DNA from 2 places in the Shewanella sp. GutCb genome. Region 1 is predicted to be linked to the other one. Evidence: predicted binding sites of a transcription regulator. Region 1 holds the regulator's gene; the other holds the start of a gene.
What was found. The regulator FliA, encoded in region 1, starts transcription of late flagellar genes. The targets are predictions, from matches to a motif close to CTAAAGNTNNNNNNNNNNNNGCCGATA.
Positions count from the first base shown of each region.

Region 2: the regulator FliA is predicted to act here: its motif matches at 5,970-5,996, upstream of CXF86_RS13435 (VC2046/SO_2500 family protein).

Region 1 covers NZ_PJBL01000004.1:23,506-31,489, reverse strand. The annotation lists gene flhF (flagellar biosynthesis GTPase FlhF) at 1-737, shown strand, start outside; gene CXF86_RS04900 (MinD/ParA family protein) at 742-1,623, shown strand; gene CXF86_RS04895 (RNA polymerase sigma factor FliA) at 1,616-2,335, shown strand; gene cheY (chemotaxis response regulator CheY) at 2,376-2,759, shown strand; gene CXF86_RS04885 (protein phosphatase CheZ) at 2,773-3,510, shown strand; gene CXF86_RS04880 (chemotaxis protein CheA) at 3,524-5,668, shown strand; gene CXF86_RS04875 (protein-glutamate methylesterase/protein-glutamine glutaminase) at 5,762-6,910, shown strand; gene CXF86_RS04870 (hypothetical protein) at 6,903-7,607, shown strand; gene CXF86_RS04865 (ParA family protein) at 7,672-7,984, shown strand, end outside.
Region 2 covers NZ_PJBL01000022.1:56,245-64,228, reverse strand. The annotation lists gene CXF86_RS13460 (M2 family metallopeptidase) at 1-1,321, shown strand, start outside; gene CXF86_RS13455 (YybH family protein) at 1,656-2,246, shown strand; gene CXF86_RS13450 (YchJ family protein) at 2,242-2,703, shown strand; gene CXF86_RS13445 (putative bifunctional diguanylate cyclase/phosphodiesterase) at 2,781-4,952, opposite strand; gene CXF86_RS13440 (DUF406 family protein) at 5,085-5,363, opposite strand; gene CXF86_RS13435 (VC2046/SO_2500 family protein) at 5,437-5,919, opposite strand; tRNA gene CXF86_RS13430 (tRNA-Tyr) at 6,061-6,145, shown strand; tRNA gene CXF86_RS13425 (tRNA-Tyr) at 6,180-6,264, shown strand; tRNA gene CXF86_RS13420 (tRNA-Tyr) at 6,351-6,435, shown strand; tRNA gene CXF86_RS13415 (tRNA-Tyr) at 6,508-6,592, shown strand; gene CXF86_RS13410 (PLP-dependent cysteine synthase family protein) at 6,805-7,881, shown strand; gene queE (7-carboxy-7-deazaguanine synthase QueE) at 7,963-7,984, opposite strand, start outside.

The DNA of each region.
Region 1 (7,984 bases):
GTCCAGCAGAATTAGTGGCCTCTTTACCGCGTAGTTTAGCGAATTTACTCGACAACCAAGGCGACGATATTGTGCGTCAAGGTGGTGTTGTGGCATTTGTGGGCCCAACTGGGGTGGGTAAAACGACGACAATTGCCAAATTGGCGGCCAGATTTGCCGCGCATCATGGCTCAGATCAAGTCGGACTGATTACCACGGACCATTATCGCATTGGTGCCTTTGAGCAATTGGCAACCTATGGCAAAATAATGGGCTGTCCAGTTAAGCAGGCTCATGATTCTCATGAGTTAGAACAGATTCTGTATCAATTTAGAAATCGTAAGTTGGTTTTGATTGATACCGCAGGCATGGGGCAGCGAGATCTGCGACTCTTCCAGCAACTCGATAATTTAACTGCAAATAGCAGAATACCTATCCGTAGTTATCTGGTAATGTCTGCCACTGGTCAGCGTCGCGTATTAGAAGATGCTGTAAAACAGTTTACCCGTATCCCGCTTTCCGGCGCGGTACTGACGAAGTTAGATGAATCAGTGTCATTAGCGCCAGCGCTAAGTGTATTGATCCAAAGTGGGTTACCTTTGAGTTATGTGACCGATGGACAACGCGTTCCAGAAGATATGCAAGTGGCTGACACATTAGCTTTAGCCAATCGAGCATTAGCGGTGTTAGATAACGAACAATTAGAACCATTACATAATAGTGAACGGTCACAAGAGATGACCCATGCATTCGAGTAAAAACATGACTCCCGATCAAGCAAGCGGTTTACGTATGATGAATCAGCCAAACAATGCAAAAGTAAAAGTTATCGCCGTATCAGGTGGTAAAGGTGGCGTTGGTAAAACCAGCGTGTCAATTAACACGGCTGTCGCGTTAGCAGAAAAGGGCAAACGTGTCGTGGTTTTGGACGCGGATTTGGGTCTAGCGAACGTCGATGTGATGCTAGGTTTGCGCGCAGATAAAAATTTATCTCATGTTTTGTCTGGAGATGCCGAATTAGATGATGTCATCTTAAGAGGACCAAAAGGCATTGGGATCATTCCAGCGACTTCTGGCACTCAATCTATGGTCGAACTGACTCAGGCACAGCATGCGGGTTTAATTCGTGCCTTTAGTGAGATGAAAACCCAGTTTGACATCTTAATTGTGGATACCGCAGCGGGTATTTCCGACATGGTGCTGAGTTTTTCTCGTGCATCACAAGATGTGTTAATTGTGGTGTGTGATGAACCAACGTCGATTACCGATGCCTATGCATTGATTAAAATTTTGAGCCGCGAACACGGTGTGTTCCGTTTCAAAATTGTCGCCAATATGGTGCGGAGTTTGCGAGAAGGGATGGAGCTATTCGCCAAGTTAAGTAAAGTAACAGACAGATTTCTGGATGTTGCCCTTGAGTTGGTCGCGACTGTACCTTTCGATGAGAATTTACGTAAGTCTGTCAGAAAGCAAAAGTTGATTGTGGAGATGTTTCCTAAGTCTCCAGCAGCGATTGCTTATCATGGACTCGCGAATAAAATATTGAGCTGGCCTATACCTTCTCAACCAGGTGGACACCTAGAGTTCTTTGTTGAACGATTGGTGCAACGTCCTGATTATCAAGAGGATAAGTCTGGTGAATAAAGCGGCCGCGTATACTCGTTTTGATAATAAGACCTCTATCGTTGAACAGTATGCACCGCTAGTAAAAAGAATTGCCCATCATTTATTGGCGCGCTTACCGGCGTCGGTGCAGTTAGATGATTTACTGCAAGCGGGTATGATGGGGCTGTTAGAGGCTTCATCGAAGTTTGATGGTAGTAAAGGCGCGAAATTTGAAACCTTTGCCGGGATCAGAATTCGTGGCTCTATGTTAGATGAAATAAGACGCGGCGATTGGGTACCTAGATCGGTACATCGTAATCAACGTCGCGTTGCACAAGTGATTGATGAATTAGGCCAAGAGCTTGGGCGTGATGCACGTGATCCCGAAATCGCCGAGCGACTAGAGATGCCGCTCGAAGATTACTACAGAATTTTGAATGATGTGTCTGTGGGTAAAGTGGTCGGGATAGAAGATTTAGGCGTTGCCGTTGATGTGGTTAACCACGACGATAACCAAGATGATGTAGCCTATGAGTCGTTAGCTAAAGTTGAATTTCATTCAGCATTAGTGGCGGGGATAAAGCTATTACCAGAACGAGATGCGCTGGTATTGTCATTGTATTACGATGAAGCATTAAATTTAAAAGAGATTGGGGCCATTCTTGAGGTCAGTGAGTCTAGAGTTAGCCAGATCCATAGTCAGGCGATGCTAAGACTCAAAGGTAAACTCAAGCACTGGACGCAAACATAACAATAAACGAACATAAAAAATAAGCTCCGCGGAGGAAACCTTGAACAAGAATATGAAGATTCTTGTTGTTGATGATTTTTCAACAATGAGACGTATCATCAAGAACTTGTTGCGAGACTTGGGATTTAATAATACCCAAGAAGCAGATGACGGTTCGACAGCCTTACCTATGTTACAGAAGGGTGATTTCGATTTTGTCGTCACCGACTGGAACATGCCTGGAATGCAAGGTATTGACTTATTAAAGGCGATTCGTGCCGATGATAACTTAAAGCACCTTCCAGTACTGATGGTGACAGCGGAAGCTAAACGCGAGCAGATTATTGCAGCCGCGCAAGCTGGGGTAAATGGGTATGTAGTTAAACCCTTTACTGCAGCAACGCTAAAAGAAAAATTAGAGAAGATTTTTGAGCGCTTAGGTTAAGCAAGGATGAGCAATGCAGCAATATACTTCAGGGCTCATTACTCTCGAGCAAGCTGAGAGTCTCGTCGCGTTACTTCGTGATGGCGAGCAAGCACAAGCCGATGAATTGGTGAGAGAAATAGCTTCACCTATTCAAAAAGAACTCTTCGATGAAGTGGGCCGTTTAACGCGCCAACTTCACAGTGCTATCGTAGACTTTCAAGTGGACAACCGCTTGGTAGAGCTAGCGAATACCGAAATTCCAGATGCCAAAGAGCGTTTGACCTATGTCATCGAGATGACAGAGCAAGCGGCTAATAAGACCATGGATGCGGTTGAAGAGTGTTTACCTTTAGCAAATGCATTAAGTGATAATATTCAGGCAGTGAAACCGGCTTGGGACAAACTCATGCGCCGTGAACTGCCATTAAATGAATTTAAAGCTCTGTGCCATGATATTCAACAATTTGTAGATAGAAGTGAATCGGACGCAAGTCGAGTCAGAGAACTGCTTAATCAAATACTACTAGCACAAGACTTCCAAGACCTCACTGGCCAAATGATCCGTCGTGTAATTGAACTCGTCAGAGAAGTGGAAAGTAGCTTGGTTTCTATGTTAACCGTCTTTGGTGAGCAACCTGCGTCAATTGCAGAAAGTACACCCTTGCTCGATGTTGAAGCTGAAGGTCCTATTATGAATGCAGAAAAACGTCAGGATGTTGTGACGGGTCAAGATGAAGTTGACGATCTGCTTTCGAGCTTAGGTTTTTAAAGGAGTCAAAAGAATGTCCTTTGATGTTGATGAAGAGATACTGCAGGACTTTTTGATCGAAGCCGGTGAGATTTTAGAGCTTCTACAAGAACAACTAGTCACGTTAGAAAATAACCCTGACGATACCGATCTGCTCAATGCCATTTTTAGAGGGTTCCACACGGTAAAAGGTGGTGCGGGTTTCCTCAGTTTGACTCCAATGGTAGATGTTTGCCATGAAGCTGAAAATACCTTCGATCTATTGCGTACTGGCAAGCGACAAGTCAGTGCTAATTTAATGGACGTTATTTTACAAGCGGTCGATGCCATCAATACTATGTTTGCTGAAACTCAGGCGGATCAGCCTCAGTCTCCAGCGGATCCGAACTTGTTAGCGCAGCTTAAAACACTCAGTGCAGGGCAATTATTGCCTTCAGAGTTAGCGGATGCTCAAGCGGATCAAACAACTGCAGGTGTTGAAGAAGCAACGATTATCGAAACCGTTGTTGCCCCTATTACAGCGGCAGTAGACATTACCAGTGGCGGCAGTATTGACGACATCAACGACGCTGAATTTGAAGCTTTGCTCGATGCTTTGCATGGCAATGGTAATAGCCCTAGCGCGAATGCCGCGGCTGATAGCGTTAATGTAGCGAGCGCAAGTACTAGTGACATCACCGACGACGAGTTTGAATCGTTACTTGATGAATTGCATGGCTCGGGTCAGTTTAAAGCCCCCTCAGCGCCAGCCGTTGTAGCAGAACCCGCGCACGTTGTGGACTCTGATGAAATCAGCGACGATGAGTTTGAACGCTTACTTGATGAACTTCATGGTGCTGGCAGTAGTCCAGGAGCGGTGACTGAAGTCACTCAAGCATCGCAAGCAAGTTCTGCGCCCGTAGTGCAAGCCATTACCACGTCACAGCAAGCAGCTGTGGTCGCTCCAACACCAAAACCCGCGGTTCAAGCCAAAGCTAAGCCTGCGGCTAATACCCCGCAAGCAGAAACGACGGTACGCGTCGATACTTCAAGACTTGATCAGATAATGAACATGGTCGGTGAGTTAGTACTGGTTCGTAATCGCTTGTTGAGCCTTGGAGTCTCCCGTGATGACGAAGAGATGTCGAAGGCACTGGCAAACCTAGACTTGGTTACCGCTGACTTGCAAGGCGCGGTAATGAAAACGCGTATGCAACCGATTAAGAAAGTCTTTGGCCGTTTTCCTCGTGTGGTGAGAGACTTGGCTCGTACCCTCAATAAAGAAATTGACCTTATTATGGTGGGTGAAGATACCGACCTTGATAAAAACTTAGTTGAAGCATTAGCTGATCCGTTAGTGCATTTGGTCAGAAACTCCGTTGATCATGGTATTGAAATGCCAGATGAACGTGAGGCAAGCGGCAAACCTAGATCAGGCACTATTACGCTCTCTGCTAGCCAAGAAGGCGACCATATCCTACTGAAAATTGAGGATGATGGCGCGGGAATGGATCCGCAAAAGCTTAAAGATATCGCTATTAGCCGCGGTGTGCTTGACGCTGATGCCGCAGCGCGAATGACTGACGAAGAAGCTTATAATCTGATTTTTGCCCCCGGTTTCTCTACTAAAGTAGAAGTCTCGGACATATCCGGTCGTGGCGTTGGCATGGACGTTGTTAAAACCCGTATTACCCAATTGAACGGTACGGTTTACATCGACTCGCTTAAAGGTAAAGGGACACGTTTAGAGATTAAAGTGCCGCTCACCTTGGCGATTATGCCCACGCTTATGGTTGAAGTTGCCGAACAAGTATTTGCATTACCCCTGTCTAGCGTGAGTGAAATATTCCACTTAGATCTCACTAAAACCAATGTAGTTGATGGCCAATTAACGGTTATCGTGCGTAATAAAGCAGTACCGCTGTTTTATTTAGAGCATTGGCTTGCTCACAGTCGCTCAACGTTAGTCCATGGTGACAAACAACATGGACACGTGGTGATAGTGCAGTTGGGAACGATGCAAATAGGGTTTGTAGTTGATGGATTAATAGGACAAGAAGAGGTGGTCATTAAACCACTGGGCACCTTGTTACATGGTACGCCGGGAATGGCGGGGGCAACAATAACCTCCGACGGTGGTATCGCGCTGATTTTGGACGTTCCAGGACTACTAAAGCACTACGCTCGCAATAAAAGCTAGCGTTTCAATAAAGGAATAAGCAGAAAGTCTACTTTCACTTATTCCTTTTTGTATAGTGGCAAAGCAGTAACCCCATGCGTTATAGGAATTTAAATGGGCATTAAAGTACTAGTTGTCGACGATTCGAGTTTTTTTCGACGACGCGTTAGTGAGATAGTCAGTCAAGATCCAGAGCTTGAAGTCGTGGGTACCGCAGTCAATGGCGCAGAAGCCGTTAAACTCGCTGCCGAGCTTAATCCACATGTGATAACAATGGATATTGAGATGCCAGTCATGGATGGGATCACTGCCGTTAAGCAGATTATGGCCAATCGGCCTGTCCCCATTTTGATGTTTTCATCATTAACTCACGACGGCGCTAAAGCGACATTAGATGCACTTGAAGCGGGAGCGCTCGACTTTCTCCCCAAGCGTTTTGAAGACATCGCAACCAATAAAGATGATGCAATTGCATTATTACAGCAGCGGATTAAAACCTTAGGGCGTCGTCGTTTATTCAGACCCGCTGTGAGGCCACAAACTGTTACTACAAGAACACGCACTAGCACGGCGCAACCGCTAGCGCCTATGCGCTCAGGAATTATAGCGAGTGCTTCATCGCCATCACCAGTGGTAGCTGAACGGGCGAGTAGCCGTTCAACGGTCGTTGCGCGTGCCAGTGGCAAGAAATACAAAGCGTTGCTTATCGGCACCTCAACCGGCGGACCCGTTGCACTTCAAAAAGTGTTAATACAACTGCCGGCAAACTATCCGTACCCGATCATCCTTATTCAACATATGCCCGCGGCGTTTACACCGACTTTTGCAACCCGCCTTAATAGCCTATGTAAGATCGAGGTCAAAGAGGCTCAAAACGGCGATCAACTGCGTGCGGGTTGTGCCTATTTGGCGCCAGGCGGTATGCAGATGATGCTTGAACGTGGTGGCAGTTTTGGCCGCATTAAAGTGCTGGCTGGTAAGCCTGAAATGAATTACAAGCCCAGCGTTGATATAACCTTCGCCTCAGCATCTAAGGTGTTTGGTGGCGATGTGCTAGCAGTGGTATTAACGGGCATGGGCGCAGATGGGCGAGAAGGGGCACGCATGCTGAAAACGGCAGGTGCCAATATCTGGGCGCAAGATGAAGCAAGTTGTGTGGTTTACGGCATGCCTCAGGCTGTGACGAATAGCGGTATCTCAACAAAGTCCATTAGCATCGACCAAATGGCGGAATCGATACTAAGAGAGACGTTCCATGGCTAGTCAATTACAGCATTTACGGGGTAAAAAAAGTATCAAAGGCGCAGTTAATACAGTGTCATTGTTGCTGATCTTTTTACTCAGTATCGCTGTATTTACCTTGGGTTCGCTTTATTTGGAACTCAGATATAAACATCAGTTGCTCGTTGGTGAAGTTACAGAATTAAAAAACAGTCAAATTTTGTTTATGGTGCCAGATGAACAAGCCGAAGTTATGGCTCAATGGATGGCGAATAATCCCGTTTTTGTGCAGTCATATGCTGAGCGAGCCCGCAAGGGAGAGATAACGACCATGCCGCTAGGTGATGGTAGTGCCGAGAGTGTCGCTCGTTTGGAAAGTGTTGCACCAGATAATGGCGCTATCACGATCAACACAGCAACAACACAACTCGGCGCTGTGAATATTGCTAAACAAATAATCCAAGAGGTTACCGCTAATACTATCGATGAACGAGCGAGTGATAGCGACAAGATTGCGACAAATATTACCAAAGACCGAGTCGCTGTTGATATTAAGGGGGAAACCCCGCCGTTAGCGATAATAGATGCCGATAGTAAAGGTGCTGAGGTGATACTTGATGAGCCGCAACTGACTCTTCCTGTAAAAGCGAAGAGGGTAACCATCGCTGAAGATGGGGTGAAACTGATAAGTCTCCCTCATGGTGGGATCAGGATCACAACTCGAGCGCTAGAAGAGTAACAGTCGGTTAAGTGCGAGTTAAAGTACCTCTTAAGGCGATGGCTGACCCATCATAAGGATCATTTTGAAAATTTGGACCATAGCAAACCAGAAAGGCGGCGTTGGTAAAACAACGACTGTTGCTAGTTTAGCTGGCGTATTTACCAAAAGAGGTAAGCGCGTATTGATGGTCGACACCGATCCGCATGCCTCTTTAGGTTACTATTTAGGGATCGATAGTGAGGAGATCCCTTGTTCCTTATACGATCTGTTCTTAGCGAATAAAAGTTTAACCAAACAAAATATTGGCAATTATATTGTGCCTACAAATGTTGCTGGACTCGACTTAATTCCGTCAACCATGGCATTAGCGACCTTAGATAGGAGCTTGGGTCATC
Region 2 (7,984 bases), on a different contig from region 1:
TGCTGAGTTACTTGAAGTTTGGCAAGGCTGGCGTGAAATAGCAAAACCAATGCGTCCTCTGTTTGAAAGAGAAGTGGAACTTGCAAACGAAGGTGCACAAGATCTTGGTTATGCAAATCTTTCTGAATTATGGCGCAGCCAATATGATATGAAGCCTGACGCGTTTTCAAATGAGTTAGACCGACTTTGGGGGCAAGTTAAGCCACTTTATGACTCTTTGCATTGTTATGTCCGTGGTGAGTTAAACGAACAGTATGGGGAATCTGTAGCGCCAGCATCTGGCCCAATACCCGCTCACCTTTTAGGTAACATGTGGGCACAAAGTTGGGGCAATGTTTATGATCAAGTTGCACCACAAGATGCAGATCCTGGCTACAACGTCACAGAGCTACTCGCAAAACATAATTACGATGAAGTAAAGATGGTAAAACAAGCCGAAAGCTTTTTTACCTCGTTAGGCTTTGATGCGTTACCCGATACCTTTTGGGAACGTTCTCTCTTTGTTCAACCTGAAGATCGTGACGTTGTTTGCCATGCCTCAGCCTGGGATCTGGATAACCTCGACGATTTACGCATAAAAATGTGTATTCAAAAAACAGCCGAAGACTTTACGGTCATTCACCATGAGCTGGGACACAATTTCTATCAGCGCGCTTACAAAGAACAGCCATTTATCTTTAAAAATAGCGCAAACGATGGCTTCCATGAAGCAATCGGTGACACGATAGCGCTGTCGATCACACCAAATTATTTAAAACAAATTGGTCTGCTCGACGAAGTCCCTGATGCATCAAAGGATATCGGTTTACTCCTAAAGCAAGCGTTAGATAAAGTTGCTTTTCTGCCATTCGGATTAATGATCGATCAATGGCGTTGGAAAGTATTTAGTGGTGAGATCACACCTGAGCAATATAACCAAGCGTGGTGGGATTTACGCGAAAAATATCAAGGTGTAAAAGCGCCTATCGCGCGCACTGAAAACGACTTTGACCCCGGCGCTAAATACCACGTGCCAGGAAATGTGCCTTACACACGCTATTTCTTAGCCCATATACTTCAATTCCAGTTCCATAAATCACTCTGTGAAATTGCAGGCGATACCGGACCAGTTCACCGTTGCAGTATATATGGTAATAAAGAAGCCGGCGCTAAGCTTAATACCATGCTCGAGATGGGACAAAGCAAACCTTGGCCAGAAGCGTTGGAGGCGGTGACAGGCACTAAAGAGATGGATGCCAAAGCCGTACTTGATTATTTTGCTCCACTGCAAACATGGTTAGACCAACAAAACAAAACGGCTAATCGTCAATGCGGTTGGTAAAACTGAAGTCACGTTAACATACTCGTCTTAACCGAGTATCTAAAAGCCATTTTTCTCTAGGGGAAGAATGGCTTTTTTATATCTTACTCATTTCCAAAACTCCTCGAAATGCAGCATTTAGCATGTTGATAAGTGACAAAGTTCAAACTCGTCAATTGCGCCAGCATGTTGAAGTAATCTGGGTATCGCCTTTAAAAATATGCCAAAGAGTCGACTTGGCGGCTTAAATAATGAACAAACCGCTATTTTTACACATCTTGTAAAGATCTAATTCTTTAGTTCAATTAAGGTGTCTATTATAGTGATACTAGGAATTATTTTTTTGAAGTAATACATGTTTAAAAAAGCAGCAAATCGTTTGGCGTTAACAGTATGTCTGTACCTCGCCGCTATGCATTTAGCTTTCGCTAATGATAACGAAGCGTTAAACGAACTTTATACTCATTTTAACGAAGCATTTGACGAATTGGATATCAGTAGGATCCAATCAATTTATTCGGAAGATGCCTGCTATATCCCTGAAAGCCAAGGCGAAGAAATTACCCTTGGGCGAGACAATATTGTTGCGCTTTATAAAACATTTTTTGGCAAAATCAAACATAAAAATGCCAAAATTGAAGTGGACTTCAGAGTGATCGAAAGAAACCTTGAAGGCACGAGTGCAACGGATATCGGCTACTACCTTATTCGTTTTCACCCTTCAATCGATGCCGGTGAGCCTGTTAGCGAATTTGCGGGGAAATTTGTTACCGTGTCTCAAAAGAAAGAGAACGGCAAATGGTACTTAACGGTAGACACTAATAATCGTGCTGAAGCCTCGTTTTATTTTAATGCTAAACCCACTTCAAACCTTTATTATGGACGTCAATTTTCAGCGTTAAACAGCAATATAAAACCCAAAACTCATGATGAACCAGAACATTGATCCCGAGAGTCCCTGCCCTTGCTGCTCAAGTAAGACCTATAGTCACTGTTGCCAACCACTGCATTTAGGTGTCAAAGCAGCACTAAGCCCTGAACAGCTTATGCGTTCACGTTTTTGTGCTTTTTATTTGGGGCACTTTCCTTACCTCATCGACACTCACCATAAAAACTACCTATCGGGCTTAACACAGCAAGCATTAAGTGATGGCCCGCAACCTAATTGGTTAACGTTAGATATTATTTCGTTTTCAGAACTGGGTCACCAAGGTAAAGTTAGCTTCCAAGCTTGGTTTCTTGACGACAACAAGCTGGATGCAATACATGAATGTTCAGATTTTATAAAAGAAGACGGTCGCTGGTATTACACTGAGGGCCTACAACAAGATCCTGTGTATCCCAAACGAAATGCGTTGTGTGTCTGCGGTAGCGGTAAGAAGTTTAAGCAGTGCTGCTTATAACCTCCTCAAAATTGGGATATTAATAATGGGGACATTTAGAATGAAATATTGTCACACAGCGTGGAAATATGGAGTACTTAATGTACCAAGGTCGATTTAGCTAAAAAATCGCCAAACTCAGAGACTCTTAACGCTGGGCTGTATAAAAAGCCTTGTGCTTGGTGACAATGGTGCTCAGCTAAGAAAAGCTCCTGTTCTTTTGTCTCAACACCTTCTGCAGTAAGAGAAATATTTAGCGCAGACGCCATTGCAATAATCGCGCTAACAATTTCTCGGCTTTCATGGCTGACGCTTAGATCCGAGATAAATGAGCGGTCGATCTTAAGCTTACTAATGGGGAACTGTTTCAAATACCGCATTGAACTGTAGCCTGTACCAAAATCGTCTATGGCTAAACCGACACCCAACTCTGCTAACTCATTGCATAAATTGGTGGCTAAACGAATATCTTCCATCAATTCTGTCTCTGTAATTTCCAGAATTAAACTCTGTGGAGTCAACTTATAACGGCCAATTAGTTCCCAAACCTGCTCAAACAACGTCCCGCTAAAAAACTGTCTCGCAGAGACATTGACGTGCATTGAAATATCTATTTGACGATGCTGCCATAAATTTAGCTGTTTACATGCCGCTTCTAAAACCCATGCCCCTATATCGGTGATAAGCCCCGTTTGTTCTGCAATATCAATAAAAGCACCTGGATACAACACGCCTTTTTTAGGGTGATGCCATCGAATAAGTGCTTCTGCACCGATGTAAGTTTGTTTCTGCAAATCTTTTAACGGTTGATAGTAAAGTTCAAACTGGCGACCTTTTATTGCCACCGCTAAATCTCTCTCTATTTGAGCATCCTCTTTAAATGCATTAAGTAATGCAGAGTTAAAGACTTGAATGGCATCGCCTTGCTTATTTTTTGCATACTGCAAAGCAATATCAGCGCAAGTCAGTGCCGGAAAAAGTTGTTCAATCGAGGCGATATCAACAGAGGCTAAGGCGGGTTTGGGTTCTATCTGCTCGGTACCGATACTGACGGGGAGCTCTACTTGACGATATAGACGTTCAATTAAGGCGTTAATGACGTTAACATCACACGAATCAGCGATTAACACAGCAAACTCATCACTGCCAATACGCGCAATCTCTGTAATATGGTTAATATCGGCGAAGTGTCGAATTCGCCTAGCGACTTCAATCAGCATCAAATCGCCATTAGCATGACCATAGGTATCATTAAAACGTTTGAAACCACGCAGATCGATGAGTACTAGGTGACCCTCTTTGGCCTTATCTAATACGCAGCTAAAATGAGTACGATTATATAAGCCGGTTAAAGTACAGCGCCACGCCAACCTTTCTAATTCGCTCTGATGAAGGTGCTGTTCGGTACAGTTGTCTGCATTAATTAACGCAAAGTGATTGCCTCTTTCTGAGATAAACCGCTTTACGCTGAGCCGAACCCAATAATCTGAACCATCACGACGAACGAGTTTCATCTCCTCTTCAGAGCTTTCTCCAGCCCGTGCTTTTGCAAGCACACTCTCTGCTTTTTGAGGGAACTGTTTAAAAAAATCTAGCGCCTGAACAGGACGCCCAATGATTTGATCTTTGGGGATGTGAGTCAGCTCAAAATGGGCATGATTGACGTATTCGATACAGGCTGACGAAAGGTTCACCACCATCATAATCTGGTCAGACTGCTCGGTTGCAGACAAAAATAGCTTTAAGCGCTCATCTTTATCATAAGAGTATTGGGTTGCCAATGTGAGCGCGAGTTGGTCGGCGACTTGAGAGGCTAATTGGATCTCTGAGTCTTGCCAGGCAGGAGTTCCTGTATGACGCTCTAAGCTCAATACACCTTCTAAGTGACCATTGATCCTTATTGCAACTTCTAAAGCGGCTTTGACGTCGTGTTGCTGATAATAGCCATTGAGCTCTATAAGGCGACAATCTTCAACACAGTGGTCGGAAGCAACATGTCTGTTCACTCTAAGTTCTTCAACAAAGATAGGGCAAGCTAATGGTTGAGGGCGAGATTGGAGGGCGACATTTAGCGCAATAGCAGGTTCGGTGTATACCGTTTCTAACGTATTAGTGAGTTCACTTAAACCAGAAATAACAACTCGAGAGACCTCGAGCTGTTCAAAAAGTAACTCCGTAGACATTTTAGCCGTGGCGTGAAAGTCGCCTACTTGCTTTGCCTCTGAGTTAACAATCTGTTCTAAAAGTTTCTGGTATCTATGTTTCTTCACTCGATATCCTAAAGCAAGGCAAACAAAGGGTTCACCAAATGGTCGGAGAAATTAGCTTCATACTTGCGACTAATTTTTATAGCAAAGAAGATACCGAAAAACAGTGATACCAGCAAGACATACCGTTATTGCTTACAAACTATTCTCTAATTGAAAAATCATCTTTTCTGCACTAAATGAGAAGGTTAGCACCAAATTAACATCATTACCCGTTATTGATATTTCGCTACCAACATCAACAAAACGTTTGGTTGCTTTCTCTGCAACGACTTTAGCTGCATCTTCGCTAGAAAACGCTAATTCTAATACCGTGTCATGTTCATCGATCACTGCACCAACGTCAACAAAGCTACCACAATCATTACACGTGTCATTAACTAGATCAGATTGTGCCTTTTGAATATTTTTCATGTTAAGCCTCTTTCCTACACAAGATATATGTTCAGATTATATATCAGCTTAACGTGCGACAAAGGGATCATTCTCAAACTTGAGCAATTAATTCACTCATTTGACGTTGCATAACCAGTTGATCTACAAAATGGTTCAGTTTTACGGGCTGTTCTGTGGGTATGTTTTGATAACGAAGGCGTGTGTTGAGCTCGCAGTTTGCAATAACCTCTTCCATCTCTAGCGGTTCTTTACGCCGAATAACCAGCGCTTCTTCATGAATAGCATTGGCGAGTCTAAAGGAAGTTGTGCCACCACTTTGGAATGAAGAACTGTTATTGGTAATGTGGGTGTCACTGTTAAGTAGGTTTATCAACGGCTGGCTTTCGCCTAAGTTGAATTTAGCGCGTAAATCTACCTGTTTAAACTCAGGTGTTTGGAACTGTGCCATATCGCTAGCATCGGCAGATAGCAAAGAAAGCAATAAAGCAAACTCACCACGACGATTCGACTCGACAGCACTGTTAAGACGTGAGCCTAACTGTAATTCATTAACTAAAGGGTTAACTGCTTGCATAACACTCGATTAGCATAAAAAAAAACCTACAAAACAACCTGTTGATAGTTAATCGACCACTTAACCAAATACTTTAGACATTATTTCAAATTTAAGCTTTACACAGGAAAAAAATCTGACTACTATTGCCGCCGCAATTGAGGAGGGGTTCCCGAGTGGCCAAAGGGATCAGACTGTAAATCTGACGGCTCAGCCTTCGAAGGTTCGAATCCTTCTCCCTCCACCATTTGCGCACAATTAGTTAGTAGAAAGATATTCGTGGAGGGGTTCCCGAGTGGCCAAAGGGATCAGACTGTAAATCTGACGGCTCAGCCTTCGAAGGTTCGAATCCTTCTCCCTCCACCATTTCTATTTACGATTTGTGTTAAGTGTTAAGTGTTAAGTGTTAACCGCAGTAGGCCAATATTGTGGGTAAGATTAAAGTAAAATGTGGAGGGGTTCCCGAGTGGCCAAAGGGATCAGACTGTAAATCTGACGGCTCAGCCTTCGAAGGTTCGAATCCTTCTCCCTCCACCACTTTACTTTAAAGAGTTAAGAGTTAACCACAGTAGGCCAATATTGTGGACAGAATGAAAGTAAGAAAAATGTGGAGGGGTTCCCGAGTGGCCAAAGGGATCAGACTGTAAATCTGACGGCTCAGCCTTCGAAGGTTCGAATCCTTCTCCCTCCACCACTTCTTACTTCTCTAGCCAAAGATCAAATTCATTTAATCCTATGATATCCATCTCATAATTTAAAACTATCAAAGTTGTAAAATCAAGGTTAATCATTAGCTTACTTAACGTTGCCAAACCTCATTTCTGATTTTTATCTACCGTTTCTACTACCAATCCCTGATCAATTTCACTATGATTTAGCTTTGTTACTACCAGCTAAGGCCTTAACGTGACCAATTATTGGGTAAATCAAGCCATCGAAAAAATTGAGGCTGACTTTCAACGAAGTGCTGACACTCATCTCATCAAACTCGAAACACCGAGTTTGAGCGGAATAGATATTTATCTGAAAGATGAAAGTACCCACCCAACTGGTAGTTTAAAGCACCGTCTGGCCCGCTCTCTTTTTCTTTACGCTTTATGTAATGGCTGGATAAAAGAGAACACCACGGTGATAGAATCATCTTCGGGCAGTACCGCGGTATCAGAAGCCTACTTTGCTCGTTTACTTGGACTGCCCTTTATCGCAGTCATGCCAAGTAGTACCGCTAAGACAAAAATTCAGCAAATTGAATTCTACGGAGGACAATGCCATTTCGTTGACCACTCAAGTAAAATCTATGCCGAATCAGAACGACTAGCGCAAGAGCTTGATGGCCATTATATGGACCAGTTTACTTACGCAGAGCGTGCGACTGATTGGCGCGGCAACAATAATATTGCCAACGCTATTTTTAACCAGATGGAAAAAGAGCAACATTCAATTCCTACTTGGATAGTGATGAGCCCTGGCACGGGTGGCACCTCAGCAACAATAGGACGCTATATCCGCTACCAACGGTTAGCCACTAAACTTTGTGTTGTCGATCCTGAAAACTCAGTTTTCTTCGACTATTTCAACAATGGCGATAAAAAAATTACTTGTGTTAACGGCAGTAAGATAGAAGGTATAGGCCGACCAAGAGTGGAACCCTCTTTCATCCCTGGTGTAGTTGATGAAATGCGTAAAATCCCTGATCCAGCATCTATAGCGACCATCTATTGGCTAGAGAGCATCATTGGTCGCAAAACGGGTCCATCAACCGGCACTAACCTGTATGGCGTATTGCAGTTAGCCTCTGAAATGGCTAAGAAGGGACAAACAGGTTCTATCGTTACTCTTATCTGTGACTCTGGTGAGCGCTACCTAGATACTTATTACAGTCCTGAGTGGGTGCAAGCTAACATTGGTGACTTAACACCTTATAATGACGCTCTGAAGCAATTTAGTATGACTAGCGTGCTAGATTGCCCCTCTAAAACATAGTCTGTAAACAAGATCTAAAAAGCCCTAGTGAAATCACTCTCACTAGGGCTTTTTGCTATACCTTTATTAGTATATTACTGACTAATCAATATTTAAGTATTTA